Regions from separate parts of the Rhizobium sp. CNPSo 3670 genome, predicted to be linked through region 3. Evidence: predicted binding sites of a transcription regulator. Region 3 holds the regulator's gene; each other region holds the start of a gene.
What was found. The regulator LexA, encoded in region 3, represses DNA repair genes until DNA is damaged. The targets are predictions, from matches to a motif close to TGTTCNNNNTGTGTTCNG.
Positions count from the first base shown of each region.

Region 1 (4,233 bases), 130 kb from region 3:
TCGCGGAAGTCGACGGTTTCCTTGTCGAGATCGTCGAGCAGCGAATGGGCAGCCTTTTCCAGACGGCACTCGGTGTATCGTTCGGCCGCCGGCGGATCGCCGTCGACCGAGCCGAAATTGCCCTGACCGTCGATCAGCGGCAGGCGCAGCGACCACGGCTGCGCCATGCGGGCGAGCGCGTCATAGATCGCGGCGTTGCCGTGCGGATGGTATTTACCCATCACGTCGCCGGTGACGCGGGCGCATTTGACGTATTTCTTGTTCCAGTCGATGCCGAGCTCGGACATGCCGTAGAGGATGCGCCGGTGCACGGGCTTCAGGCCGTCGCGCACATCGGGCAACGCGCGGCTGACGATGACGCTCATGGCGTAATCGAGATACGACCGCTGCATTTCCTCCATGATGGAGATGGGCTCGATGCCTGGCGGGAGCTTCCCGCCGCCGGGGGGTGTTTGCTCAGTCAAAACAGATCACGATCTCTTCTAGAATCACTTGAAGATTTATAGCGGAAAGCCTGTTCCCGCGCCAATTTCTGAGCGCGTTTTGAACAGGCTTTTGCGGCTTAAAGAGGGTAAAACACATAACTTTCGCGGCCGGATCGGGCAATACGCCGCTGGATGTTTGCCAAATCGGAATCCCCGCTTCACAATCATGAAAACCCCGGCATTCATATGGGGTTCGGGAGAGACGATGGCAAGCGCCGACCAACTGATCAACGCCTTCACAACGCTCATCGTCACCATCGATCCGCCAGGGCTCGCGCCGATCTTCCTGGGACTGACGGCAGGCATGAGCCGGACCGAGCGTACCCAGGTAGCGCTGCGCGGCTCGACCATCGCCTTCATCATCCTCGCCGTCTTCGCCCTGTTCGGCTCAAGCGTGCTCGGCGTGCTCGGGATCTCCATCGGCGCCTTCCGCATCGCCGGCGGACTGCTGCTCTTCTGGATCGCCTTCGAGATGGTTTTCGAAAGGCGGCAGGAACGCAAGGAGAAGGCCTCCGAGGCGGCCGTCACCAAGGATCATATCGAAAATATCGCCGTCTTTCCCCTCGCCCTTCCCCTGATCGCCGGCCCCGGCGCGATCTCGGCGACGATCCTGCTTGCGGGCACGCTGCCGACGACGATCGAAAAAGCGCAGCTGATCGCCGTCATCGCCGCCAATCTGCTGCTGACCTTCCTCATGCTGCTCGTCGCCGAAAGGCTTGACCGTTTCCTCGGCGTCACCGGCCGGGCGATTTTGACCCGCCTGCTCGGCGTTATCCTCGCAGCCCTTGCGGTGCAGTTCGTCGTCGACGGCGCGAAAGCCGCGCTCAACCTCATCAGCGCGACGCCTCGATAAAAAGCGCGGCAGATGCACCGCGCGATCCGTTTAGACCATCTGCCCTGGCATCAAAGAAAAAGAGCATGACGCCCGCCCAGGACATCATGCTCTCATAAAGCGAGAGTAGGCGGCCGATCAGAACGGGATGTCGTCGTCGAGATCGCGCGAGAAGTTGCCGCCGCCACCGCCGCGGCTCGGCGATGAAGAGGGAGCCGGGGCGCCGTAATCGTCGCCGTAATCATTGCTGCTGCTGCCGCCACGGCCGCCGCCGAAGCCGGAGCTTGCGCCGCCGCCGTCGCCGCGGCCGTCGAGCATCGTCAGCGTCGAATTGAAGCCCTGCAGCACCACTTCCGTCGAATAGCGATCCTGGCCCTGCTGATCCTGCCATTTGCGGGTCTGCAGCTGGCCTTCGATGTAGAGCTTGGCGCCCTTCTTCACATATTGCTCGACGACCTTGCAAAGGCCTTCGTTGAAGACGACGACGGTGTGCCATTCGGTCTTCTCGCGGCGCTCGCCGGAATTGCGGTCGCGCCAGGTTTCCGAGGTCGCGATACGGAGGTTGGCGATCGGCCGGCCATCCTGAGTGCGGCGGATTTCGGGGTCTGCACCCACGTTTCCAACCAGAATTACCTTGTTTACGCTACCAGCCATGCTTCTCACCCTGCCTGCCGCCCTGCCCGGCGGCGTTGATCGATCAGCGCACCTTAAACCATAGAGACCGCAGATGCGCGCGAACGGTGTTTAATCCACAATTAATCCCATCAGAAAGCCGCATGCATCCATCAGGAATTTTGTTCTTTATTTGTTCTAGTTTATCCGTATGATCCTGTCAACAGAATCGAAAACCTTGAGCCATCCAGGATATTCAGCCTCGACTCGCCCGTCGGCATCACTAAATAAGGGCTGTTATCCAGAAAACCAAAGCAGAGACGATGAGCGAACTGAAGACGATCTCCATCCGTGGCGCGCGCGAGCACAATCTAAAAAGCATCGATCTCGATCTGCCGCGCAACAAGCTGATCGTCATGACCGGTCTTTCAGGCTCGGGCAAATCCTCGCTCGCCTTCGACACGATCTATGCCGAGGGCCAGCGGCGCTATGTCGAGAGTCTGTCGGCCTATGCCCGGCAATTCCTCGAAATGATGCAGAAGCCCGATGTCGACCAGATCGACGGGCTGTCGCCTGCCATTTCGATCGAGCAGAAGACCACCTCGCGCAACCCGCGCTCGACGGTCGGCACCGTCACCGAGATCTACGACTACATGCGCCTGCTCTTTGCCCGCGTTGGCGTTCCCTATTCGCCGGCGACCGGCCTGCCGATCGAGAGCCAGACCGTCAGCCAGATGGTCGACCGCATCCTCGCTTTCGGCGAGGGCACGCGCCTTTACATTCTCGCGCCGCTCGTGCGCGGCCGCAAGGGCGAATACAAGAAGGAAATGGCGGAGCTGATGAAGAAGGGCTTCCAGCGCGTCAAGGTTGACGGGCAGTTTTACGAGATCGCCGAGGCGCCTGTTCTCGACAAGAAATACAAGCACGACATCGACGTGGTGGTCGACCGTATCGTCGTGCGCCCGGATGTGTCGGCACGCCTGGCCGACAGCCTTGAAACCTGCCTGAAACTCGCCGACGGGCTGGCGATCGCCGAATTCGCCGACAAGCCGCTGCCGCCGGAGGAGACTTCGGCCGGCGGTTCGGCCAACAAGTCGCTGAACGAGACGCATGAGCGCGTGCTGTTTTCGGAAAAATTCGCCTGCCCGGTCTCGGGCTTCACCATCCCGGAAATCGAACCCAGGCTCTTCTCCTTCAACAACCCCTTCGGCGCCTGCCCGACCTGCGACGGTCTCGGCGCCCAGCAGAAGATTGATCCCGACCTGATCGTGCCCGAACCGGAGCGGACGCTGCGCGACGGGGCGATCGCGCCCTGGGCCAAGTCGACCTCGCCCTATTATAACCAGACGCTGGAAGCGCTCGGCAAACATTACGGCTTCAAGCTCGGCACCCGCTGGAACGACCTGTCCGACGAGGCCAAGGACGTCATCCTCAACGGCACGGACGACAAGATCGAGTTCCACTACGCCGACGGCGCCCGTTCCTATACGACGCACAAGAATTTCGAAGGCATCGTCACCAATCTCGAGCGCCGCTGGAAGGAGACGGATTCCGCCTGGGCGCGCGAAGATATCGAGCGCTTCATGTCGACCGCTCCCTGCCCTTCCTGCAACGGCTTCCGCCTGAAGCCGGAGGCCTTGGCGGTGAAGATCGACAGGCTGCATATCGGTGAAGTGACCGGCATGTCGATCCGCGTCGCCCGCGACTGGTTCGAGGCGCTGCCGGCGAGCTTCAACGCCAAGCAGAACGAGATTGCGGTCCGCATCCTCAAGGAAATCCGCGACCGCCTCCGGTTCCTCAACGATGTCGGCCTGGAATATCTCAGCCTTTCGCGCAATTCGGGCACGCTGTCGGGCGGCGAGAGCCAGCGCATTCGGCTCGCCTCGCAGATCGGCTCGGGCCTGACGGGTGTGCTCTATGTGCTCGACGAGCCGTCGATCGGCCTGCATCAGCGCGACAATGCCCGACTGCTCGACACGCTGAAGCACCTGCGCGATATCGGCAACACGGTGATCGTCGTCGAACATGACGAGGACGCGATCATGACGGCCGACGACGTCGTCGATATCGGCCCGGCGGCCGGCATTCACGGCGGCCAGGTCATCGCCCACGGCACGCCGCAGGATATCATGGACAATCCGAAGTCGCTGACCGGCAAATATCTCTCCGGCGAGCTCGGCGTGCCCGTTCCCCATGAGCGCCGCAAGCCGAAGAAGGGCCGCGAGATCAAGGTGATCGGCGCACGCGGCAACAATTTGAAGAACGTCACGGCGTCGATCCCGCTCGGCGTGTTCACGGCGGTGA
Region 1 covers NZ_JBXSOL010000011.1:172,136-176,368, reverse strand. The annotation lists gene gyrA (DNA gyrase subunit A) at 1-464, opposite strand, end outside; gene AC13QO_RS14180 (MarC family protein) at 691-1,338, shown strand; gene AC13QO_RS14175 (single-stranded DNA-binding protein) at 1,456-1,971, opposite strand; gene uvrA (excinuclease ABC subunit UvrA) at 2,253-4,233, shown strand, end outside.
Region 1: the regulator LexA is predicted to act here: its motif matches at 2,113-2,130, upstream of uvrA (excinuclease ABC subunit UvrA).

Region 2 (4,233 bases), on a different contig from region 3:
CCGCGTCGGCATCGTCGTGATCGGCTTTTTCTACCGCTTCTTCCCCGGACATTTCCGCGGAGGCGGCAGGGGCTGAAGCTGCGTCCTGCGCCGCAAGATGGGCCGACGCCTCTTCCGCCTTCACGGCATCGGCGCGATAGCCGAGGCCCTTGAGGATCTCTTCCATGTCCTCGAGCGTTGCCCCGAGAATCGACAGCATCGCCGTCGTCGTCGTGAAACGGCGACCGTCATAGGCGCCTTCCGGACGATTGTTCTGACCGGGCTTCCATTGCAGCAGCGGACGGATGATATCGGCAAGCCGCTCCAGAATGTCGATGCGCACGGCGCGCTTGCCGAGGAAACGGAAGCCGGCGAGCTTGTAGAACATCCGCTCGAAGCTCGGATCGGTGACAACGGAGGTGCGGCCAGCGGCAAGCACGGGAATGAGATCGCCATAGCCCGGCTTGTCGAGACCGTAGTTCTTCAACGCCCAGAGCAGCGTGATCAGTTCGGCCGGTGCCGGCTTCAGAAGGGCCGGAACGAAGATATGATAGGCCCCGAAACGCACGCCGTAGCGGCGCATGGAGGCGCGAGCCTCCTGATCCAGCGACTTCACTTCTTCGGTGACGTCGCGGCGGAAGAGCACGCCGAGATTTTCGACCAGCTGGAAGGCAAGACCCTTGGCAAGACCCTGCAGGTCTTCGGCGCGCGACAGATCGTCCAGAGGCTTCAACACCGTGCTGATGTGATGATTGACGAAACGTTCGATGCGGGCGGCGACGTGATCGCGGGCATTGCCCGTCAACTGCTCGTCGGCGAGCAGGATCACGCGCGGCCGCATGACGTGATCGCTGCCGGAAAGCCGCGCCACCGGGTCGCCGAGCCAACGGATCAATCCATCCGAACCGATCGCCAGATCGCTGTTACCCGCGGCATGCAGCCGGGCTGCACGGGCCTCGAACTCGAGCGCCAGCGCCTTCTGCGACGCAGCCTGAACCGCCTTGGCATCCGGTCCATCCGTTCCCGCCACCGGCGTGAAACGGAATCCGCTCAACTGCCCTACATGATGTCCTTCAACGAAGACATCGCCATTCACACTGATTTCAGCTTCCAGCATCGCATTCTCTCTCAGGCGCTTCATGAGCACAGATGTCCTGCGATCAACAAAGCGTTTCGTCAACCTTTCATGTAACGCATCGGACAATCGATCTTCGATTTCCCGCGTCTTTTCCTGCCAATGTGTCGGATCGGCAAGCCAGCCGGGCCGATTCGAAACGTAGGTCCAGGTCCTTATCTGCGCGATTCGCGCCGAAAGCGTGTCAATTTCCCCATCAGTTCGATCCGAGCGATGAACCTGCTCCGCAAGAAACTGCTCGTTCACCGTGCCATAGCGCACGAGATCGGAAAAGAGGGTCGAAATAAGATCGGCATGTTGGGCCGGAGTGATACGCCGGTAATCGGGCAGCGCGCAAGCCTCCCAGAGTTTTTCGACGCGGGCCGGCCTGTCGGCGAGGTCCATTACCTCGGGGTAGCGCGAAAGCTGCTCGAGCGCCTGCTGGTCGACCGCCGGCAGCGCCCGCGTCAGCCCGGGCACGCGCGGCCCGGCCTCCAGGCTGGCGCGCAGCGACTGAATTGAGGAGAAGTCCATCTCCGTCGTGCGCCACTGCAGAACCTTGACGTTGTCGAATTCATGTCCCTCGATGCGCTGCACCAGTTCCTCGTCGAAAGGCGAGACCTGTCCCGTGACGCCGAAGGTGCCGTCCCGCACGTGCCGCCCGGCGCGGCCGGCGATCTGGCCGAGTTCGGCCGGATTGAGGTTGCGGAACTGATAGCCGTCGAATTTCCGGTCCTGGGCGAAGGCGACGTGATCGACGTCGAGGTTGAGGCCCATGCCGATCGCATCGGTCGCCACCAGATATTCGACGTCGCCCGCCTGATAGAGCGCGACCTGCGCATTGCGGGTGCGGGGGCTCAGCGCCCCCAGCACGACTGCCGCACCGCCGCGCTGCCGGCGGATCAGTTCGGCGATGGCATAGACCTCGTCGGCGGAAAAGGCGACGATGGCGGAGCGCTGCGGCAGCCGGGTGATCTTCTTCTGCCCGGCGTAAAGGAGATGCGAAAGCCGCGGCCGCTCGACGATGGTGATACCTGGCAGGATATGCTGCAGGATCGGCCGCATCGTCCCTGCACCCAGCAACAGCGTTTCATCGCGGCCGCGAAGATGCAGGATGCGGTCGGTAAAGATATGGCCACGCTCGAGATCGCCTGCGAGCTGTACCTCGTCGATCGCGACAAAGGCGGCTTTGGTCTCCCGCGGCATCGCCTCGACAGTGCAGACGGAAAAACGCGCAGTGGGCGGCGAAATCTTTTCTTCGCCGGTGACCAGCGCCACGTTCTGCAAGCCGACCTTCTCCACCACCCGCGTATAGACTTCGCGGGCCAGGAGCCTGAGCGGCAGGCCGATTACGCCGGTCCCGTGTGCGACCATGCGCTCGATGGCATAATGGGTCTTGCCGGTATTGGTTGGTCCAAGCACCGCGGTCACACCGCGCCCGCTCAGAATCATCGGCTGCGAAGTCAGAGTCATGGTCCATGCAAGTGAGGCAGACGCGCCCCGGGAAAAATTTTGCCATCTCGATGGAGGCACAGAACACATGGACAGCTACCGCCGCAAACGCAAGGGCAGATTTCAAAATGCGTCGGGGATTGCGACTTTTGCGAGTCGTCTCGACGGTGCGTATTTCCAATTCGGAACAGCGTGAGAACGAATCAGAGACGAATCGCTGACTCCTATTGATTCAGCTTTTGTTCACGGCTAAGTATTGATTTTGAATCACTTTTTCCTACTAAATGCTGAATCGCGGAACTCTCTCCTATTGGTATTTTGTGACCGTGCCGGAGGTCTGGCATAAGCTTTCTGCCAAGTGAAAAATGCGTCGAAATTAACGTCTCGATCAAATCCGGAACAAATCAGAGACGAATCGCCGACTGCTCGGCTTTCCCCTTTCGTTCACGGCCATATCTGGTGGCGTCGCCATGTTCTGCCGCTAGATGCGGGGCAGGCGGCGAGGTCTCGTCACGTCGGTGTTAATCTTCCGGCGAGCAAATTCACACAGCGTTAAGCCGGACCCGCTTGCCCGGTGGGGTCGATCAAAAACGGAACGAATCACCGACGAATCGGAGACATCGAGACCTTCCTGCTTTGTTCACCGCAACATATTGTATTTAAATGCTTTTTAAACCATACGGACGGTTTGTGAGGGGTGACGGATCACAAACCATGAATCGCCTTGCGTGCTAATTTACGCGCCCAACCGGGAACAAAAATCGCCAATGCGTGTTTCTTGTCCATCCAGATTGCGGATGAAATGAAGGAAAAACACCATGCTTGGCACGATACTTCTCGTTATCCTCATTCTGCTCTTGATCGGAGCTCTGCCAAACTGGGGTTATAGCCGTGGCTGGGGCTATGGACCTTCCGGCGGTTTGGGGCTAGTTCTCGTCATTATCATTATCCTTGTACTAATGGGCCGCATTTAAAGCCCGACAACTTGGGGAGTTACGACATGATGAAGAAGATTGTTCTTATCGGCGCGCTCGTGGGCGCTCTCGCATCCTGCACGGCGACCGAACAGGGCACGGCGATCGGCGCCGGCACCGGTGCGGTCATCGGCGGCGCGGTCACCAACAGCTGGGGTGGTGCCGCTGTCGGCGCGGTTGCCGGCGGTCTGACCGGCGCCCTCATCGGCCAGTCGGTCGAACGCCGCGGCTACTGCATCTATCGCGACCGCTACGGCCGCCGCTACGAGGCTCGTTGCCGCTACTGACCGACAAGTCATATCGGACTCCCAACGGGCGCTTCGGCGCCCGTTTTCTTTGCCGGCGCGTTCGTCAATGTGACGTTGACGAACGGTCGTGAAAGTCAAATCTACTGGCGCCCACTAGCTTGGCGCATATTTCCTTCGTGAGCGCAGGGCAGGTACCATTGCCCGAGGCGCTGAAAGGAATATTTGCATGGACCAGATTGTCCTGAATTCCACCGTCGCCATTCTCGTTGCCGCGGCTTTGCTGAGATCCGCGGTCTCAGCTCTTCGCAGCGGAGATCGCTCGCCGCAGCGAGTGCCTGTCAAGATTCGGGTTCAGCGAGACCGGAACACCGGCAAGCGCTTCTGACCTCCCGAACAAAAGCAAAGGCGCGTCCTGCAACGCGCCTTTGCAAATCAACAAACGTTCGTCCTGTCTTAAACGAAGAAT
Region 2 covers NZ_JBXSOL010000042.1:5,686-9,918, forward strand. The annotation lists gene AC13QO_RS26820 (helicase-related protein) at 1-2,566, opposite strand, end outside; gene AC13QO_RS26825 (DUF3309 family protein) at 3,364-3,519, shown strand; gene AC13QO_RS26830 (YMGG-like glycine zipper-containing protein) at 3,546-3,806, shown strand; gene phbB (beta-ketoacyl-ACP reductase) at 4,221-4,233, opposite strand, start outside.
Region 2: the regulator LexA is predicted to act here: its motif matches at 2,729-2,746, upstream of AC13QO_RS26820 (helicase-related protein).

Region 3 (4,233 bases):
ATGGGTTCTTCCTGCTCGGTGGGTGATAAGTCGTTCGAAGCCTGTCATAATCGAAGGCGTACAAATTACAATGGCGCAATTTTCCGCCTTCGAAGGTGTATGGCATCGTGGCCTAGACCACGATCATGTCAGCCTGTTGAACGTTAGGCCTTGGCGATCGCATCGAAGGCAAGCAACTTCTCGAGCAGTCGCGGCATGTCCTTGAGATAGACCATGTTCGGCCCGTCGGACGGTGCATTGTCGGGATCCTGATGGGTTTCGACGAAGACGCCGGCAATTCCCGTCGCCACTGCCGCGCGCGCCAGCGTTTCCACGAACTCGCGCTGGCCGCCGGAGGAATCGCCCTGCCCGCCCGGCTGCGCCACGGAATGGGTGGCGTCAAAAATGACGGGAGCCCCCATCGCCGCCATGATCGGCAGCGAACGCATGTCGGAAACCAGCGTATTGTAACCGAAGGAGGCACCGCGCTCGCACAAGAGCACATTCGGATTGCCGCTGGCGTTGAGCTTCTTCAGAACGTTCTTCATATCCCAAGGGGCGAGGAACTGGCCCTTCTTGACATTGACGGCGCGGCCGGTCCTAGCGGCGGCGATCAGAAGGTCGGTCTGACGGCAGAGGAAGGCCGGGATCTGCAGGACATCAACCACCTTGGCCACCTCGGCGCATTGCTCGGCCGTATGGACGTCGGTTACGACGGGAAAGCCGAATTCCTTCTTGAGGTCGGCAAAGACCTCCATGCCCTTTTCCAGGCCGATGCCGCGTTCAGCCGAGAGCGAGGTACGGTTCGCCTTGTCGAAGGAGCTCTTGTAGACGAGGCCAATGCCGAGCTTGCCGCAAAGCTCCTTCAGCGTGCCGGCGACCATGAAGGCGTGATCCCGGCTCTCCATTTGGCATGGACCGGCGATCAGCGACAAGCGGCCAGTATTGGAAAAAGTGACCTGGCCTTCGCCTTCGCCGATCCTGACTTCGGAATTCGTGTCGGTGCTCATCGTGTTTCCTCGAAGGCGAAGAGCGCACCCTGCCCGGGCGTGGGCTTCACCAGAATGCGATTGTTCTTGCGTGTGAATGTGATCCCGTTAGCACCCAAATGCGCTTCTGTCACGGCAAGATCGATGACGGTGAAGAGGATTGCCCGCCCCCGCAGGCCGCGATCGGCTGATGAGACAGCGGTTTCGAAATAGGCCTCCAGCCCTTCCGGCGTCATCAAGCTGATCTTTGCATTCGATGCCGCGATATTCATGCCGAAACCGGTTTTCTCCACCGCCGCCTGCCCAATCGCGAGCCCGACGAAGGCGGCGAATGCCGCCGGGTCCGGTGCACAAAGTGCGATCTCGGCAATGCCGATCACGCCATTGGCGTGCGTCTCCAGCGCGGCGCGATCTGTAGGGAACGAATTGATGCGCTGGCAAGTAAAGAGAAAGAAATCGGGGGCGCGCAAATCAGCTGCAAAGGCCAGCTTAAAGCTGCCGACGCTCTCCGAACCGTCCGGCATCCGCATCGGCCGGCTGAACTGCAACATCTCACCGGCGCTCGCGCCGTTGCTGACGAAGCGCTTATGATCGAGGTCGGCATCCTCGCTGAGGAAGGCCAGCGCAGAAAGTCCCTCCTCGCCGCAGCGGAAACGGAAGGCGCGATTGCGGGCGATGAAGACGTTGCCCTGGCGGGCTGCTGCCTCGCTCTCGTCGACACTCGCCACGCCAAGCGGCTCCAGATAGGTCTTGTCGGCGAAAAAGACGCAGGCATTCTCCGTTCCGAAGGGATGGCCCCCATCGGCGGCGACGGTGAAACCGAGCTTGCCGAGCCTTTCACGCGCCAGATCGATATTGACCACGGGCAGCACGACATGATCCAGCGGGTGCGACCTGGCGGAACGCGCGTTCATGAATATCCCTCCTGAAACCGGCAAGAGATGTGCGACAGCATCTCCCTCAATGCAAGACATGTGCGCCAATCCAGCAAATGAAAATAAAAATCTCCGCGAGTTGACGTGAACTTTTACGGAAATTTAGCTACTTGCGGAACACATATGGAACATATAGTGTCCGTTCTGGATTTGTTTCAATCACGGGGTCTGACGTCGATGCTCACGCGCAAACAACAGGAGCTTCTCCTTTTCATCCATGAGCGCATGAAGGAATCCGGCGTTCCTCCCTCTTTCGACGAAATGAAGGATGCCCTGGATCTCGCCTCGAAATCCGGCATTCACCGCCTGATCACGGCGCTTGAGGAACGCGGCTTCATTCGCCGCCTACCGAACCGCGCCCGGGCGCTCGAGGTGATCAAGCTTCCGGAGGCCTATAACCCCAGTCTTCAGCGTCGCGGTTTTTCGCCGAGCGTCATCGAGGGCAGCCTCGGCAAGCCCCAGCCGGTCGCCGCCCCCGCTGCGCCAAAGCCGATCGCCGACAATGGCAATTCCGTCTCCGTGCCGGTCATGGGACGTATCGCCGCCGGCGTTCCGATCTCGGCGATCCAGAACAACACCCACGACATCGTCGTTCCCGCAGATATGCTCGGCTCCGGTGAGCACTATGCGCTGGAGGTCAAAGGCGATTCGATGATCGACGCCGGCATCTTCGACGGCGACACCGTGATCATTCGCAACGGCAGTACCGCCAGTCCCGGCGATATCGTCGTTGCCCTCGTCGATGACGAGGAAGCAACGCTGAAGCGTTTCCGCCGCAAGGGCGCCTCGATCGCGCTCGAGGCCGCCAACCCGGCTTATGAGACCCGCATCTTCGGGCCCGACCGCGTGAAGGTGCAGGGTAAGCTCGTCGGCCTCATCCGTCGCTATCACTGACGCCGGATGGGCTGGAATCGGTAAAACGATCATTGCGCCAATCATAGGCGCGATGGCGCATCCATGGTCGCGACAAAGCATCGAAGGCGGTGGTGACCTCCAGGGCGGCATCGGCGAAACGCAATTCGAGCGAGCCGGTCCTACGCAGCGTCTCGCCGGTGAAAAGCGTGCCACCTGAACGGCAGCGGTTGAAACGCAGACGGACCGACGTCACGACGATATCGGCCGTATCGCAGGCCGGGCCGAGATAGGCGGCATTGTCGATAACGGTGACGATATGGCCATTGCCAAGTCTTGATGTGCACCAAGCCTTCTTGACGCAGGAAAAACGGTTTGCTTCACCGCCTGCTGCGGCTACCCGCATCGCCGCACTCGCTTCGTTCTGCTGATCGCGGGAAAGCCCGACACGGCGGCCTTCTCCTTCCGGCGGGATGGCCGGACCATCCAGCATCGTCGGCGGATCATGTGTCGGCAGCACCAGCGCTCTCTGCCACTGGTCGAATATGAAATCCGGCGGGTTTTCACGGTTGGAAGCTATTGCCTCAGCCGCGACGACCGCAACCAGACTGCCATCCTCCGAAATCACCAGATCCGGCGGCCGGGGGACCGGCAGAAGCAGCACGATGAGCGTCGAGATGGCGATGATCGATGTGCCGACGTGGCGCAGCCGAGTTCGCAGTAGCGTCAGCAGCAGAAAGCCTGCCACCGCCACTGCGAAATACCAGCCGGGCAAGCGGCCGATGCCGATATCACCGCCCCAGCCGGACACCGTCTTGGCAACCGCAATCACCAGATCGAGGCCGAATCCGACGACCTTCCAGAGCGGAGCGTCCAGACCGAAAGGCATGAGCAACATCGCCAACAATCCGGCCGGCATGACGATGAAGGAGATAATCGGCATCGTCGCAAGGTTTGCCGGCAGGCCGTAAGCCGTCAGGCGATGAAAATGCTCGATCGAAAACAATGCGGTGGAAAAGCCGCCGATCAGCGAGGTCAGGAAGACGCCGCCGAAGAAACCGGCGACGGCAGCCACCGGCCTCATGATCGGCAGTTTCAGAAAAGCGTTTTCGCGGACACGCCTGTCCTTCCACAACTGATAGCCCGATACCAAGGCCAATGTGGCGGCAAAGGACATCTGAAAGCTCGGTCCCAATACTTCCGAAGGTGAAATGGCGATGATGATGAGCGCGGAGAGAACGACATTGCGCAGGCTGATCGACGGCCTGTCGAAGAAGACGGCAATCAGCATGATGGCCATCATGATAAAGGCGCGCTCGGCCGAAACCCCGAAACCGGAGATCAGGTAATAGGCGGTGACGGCGATGAGCGCGCCGGCAGCGGCGATCTTCTTTGTCGGATAGGCTTGGGCGACGCCGGGAAAGAGGCTGAGCAGCATCCGAAAGCCGACGAAGAAGATGCCGGCCGACAGCGCCATG
Region 3 covers NZ_JBXSOL010000011.1:40,791-45,023, reverse strand. The annotation lists gene eno (phosphopyruvate hydratase) at 1-2, opposite strand, end outside; gene kdsA (3-deoxy-8-phosphooctulonate synthase) at 144-989, opposite strand; gene AC13QO_RS13530 (VOC family protein) at 986-1,882, opposite strand; gene lexA (transcriptional repressor LexA) at 2,081-2,797, shown strand; gene AC13QO_RS13520 (ComEC/Rec2 family competence protein) at 2,778-4,233, opposite strand, start outside.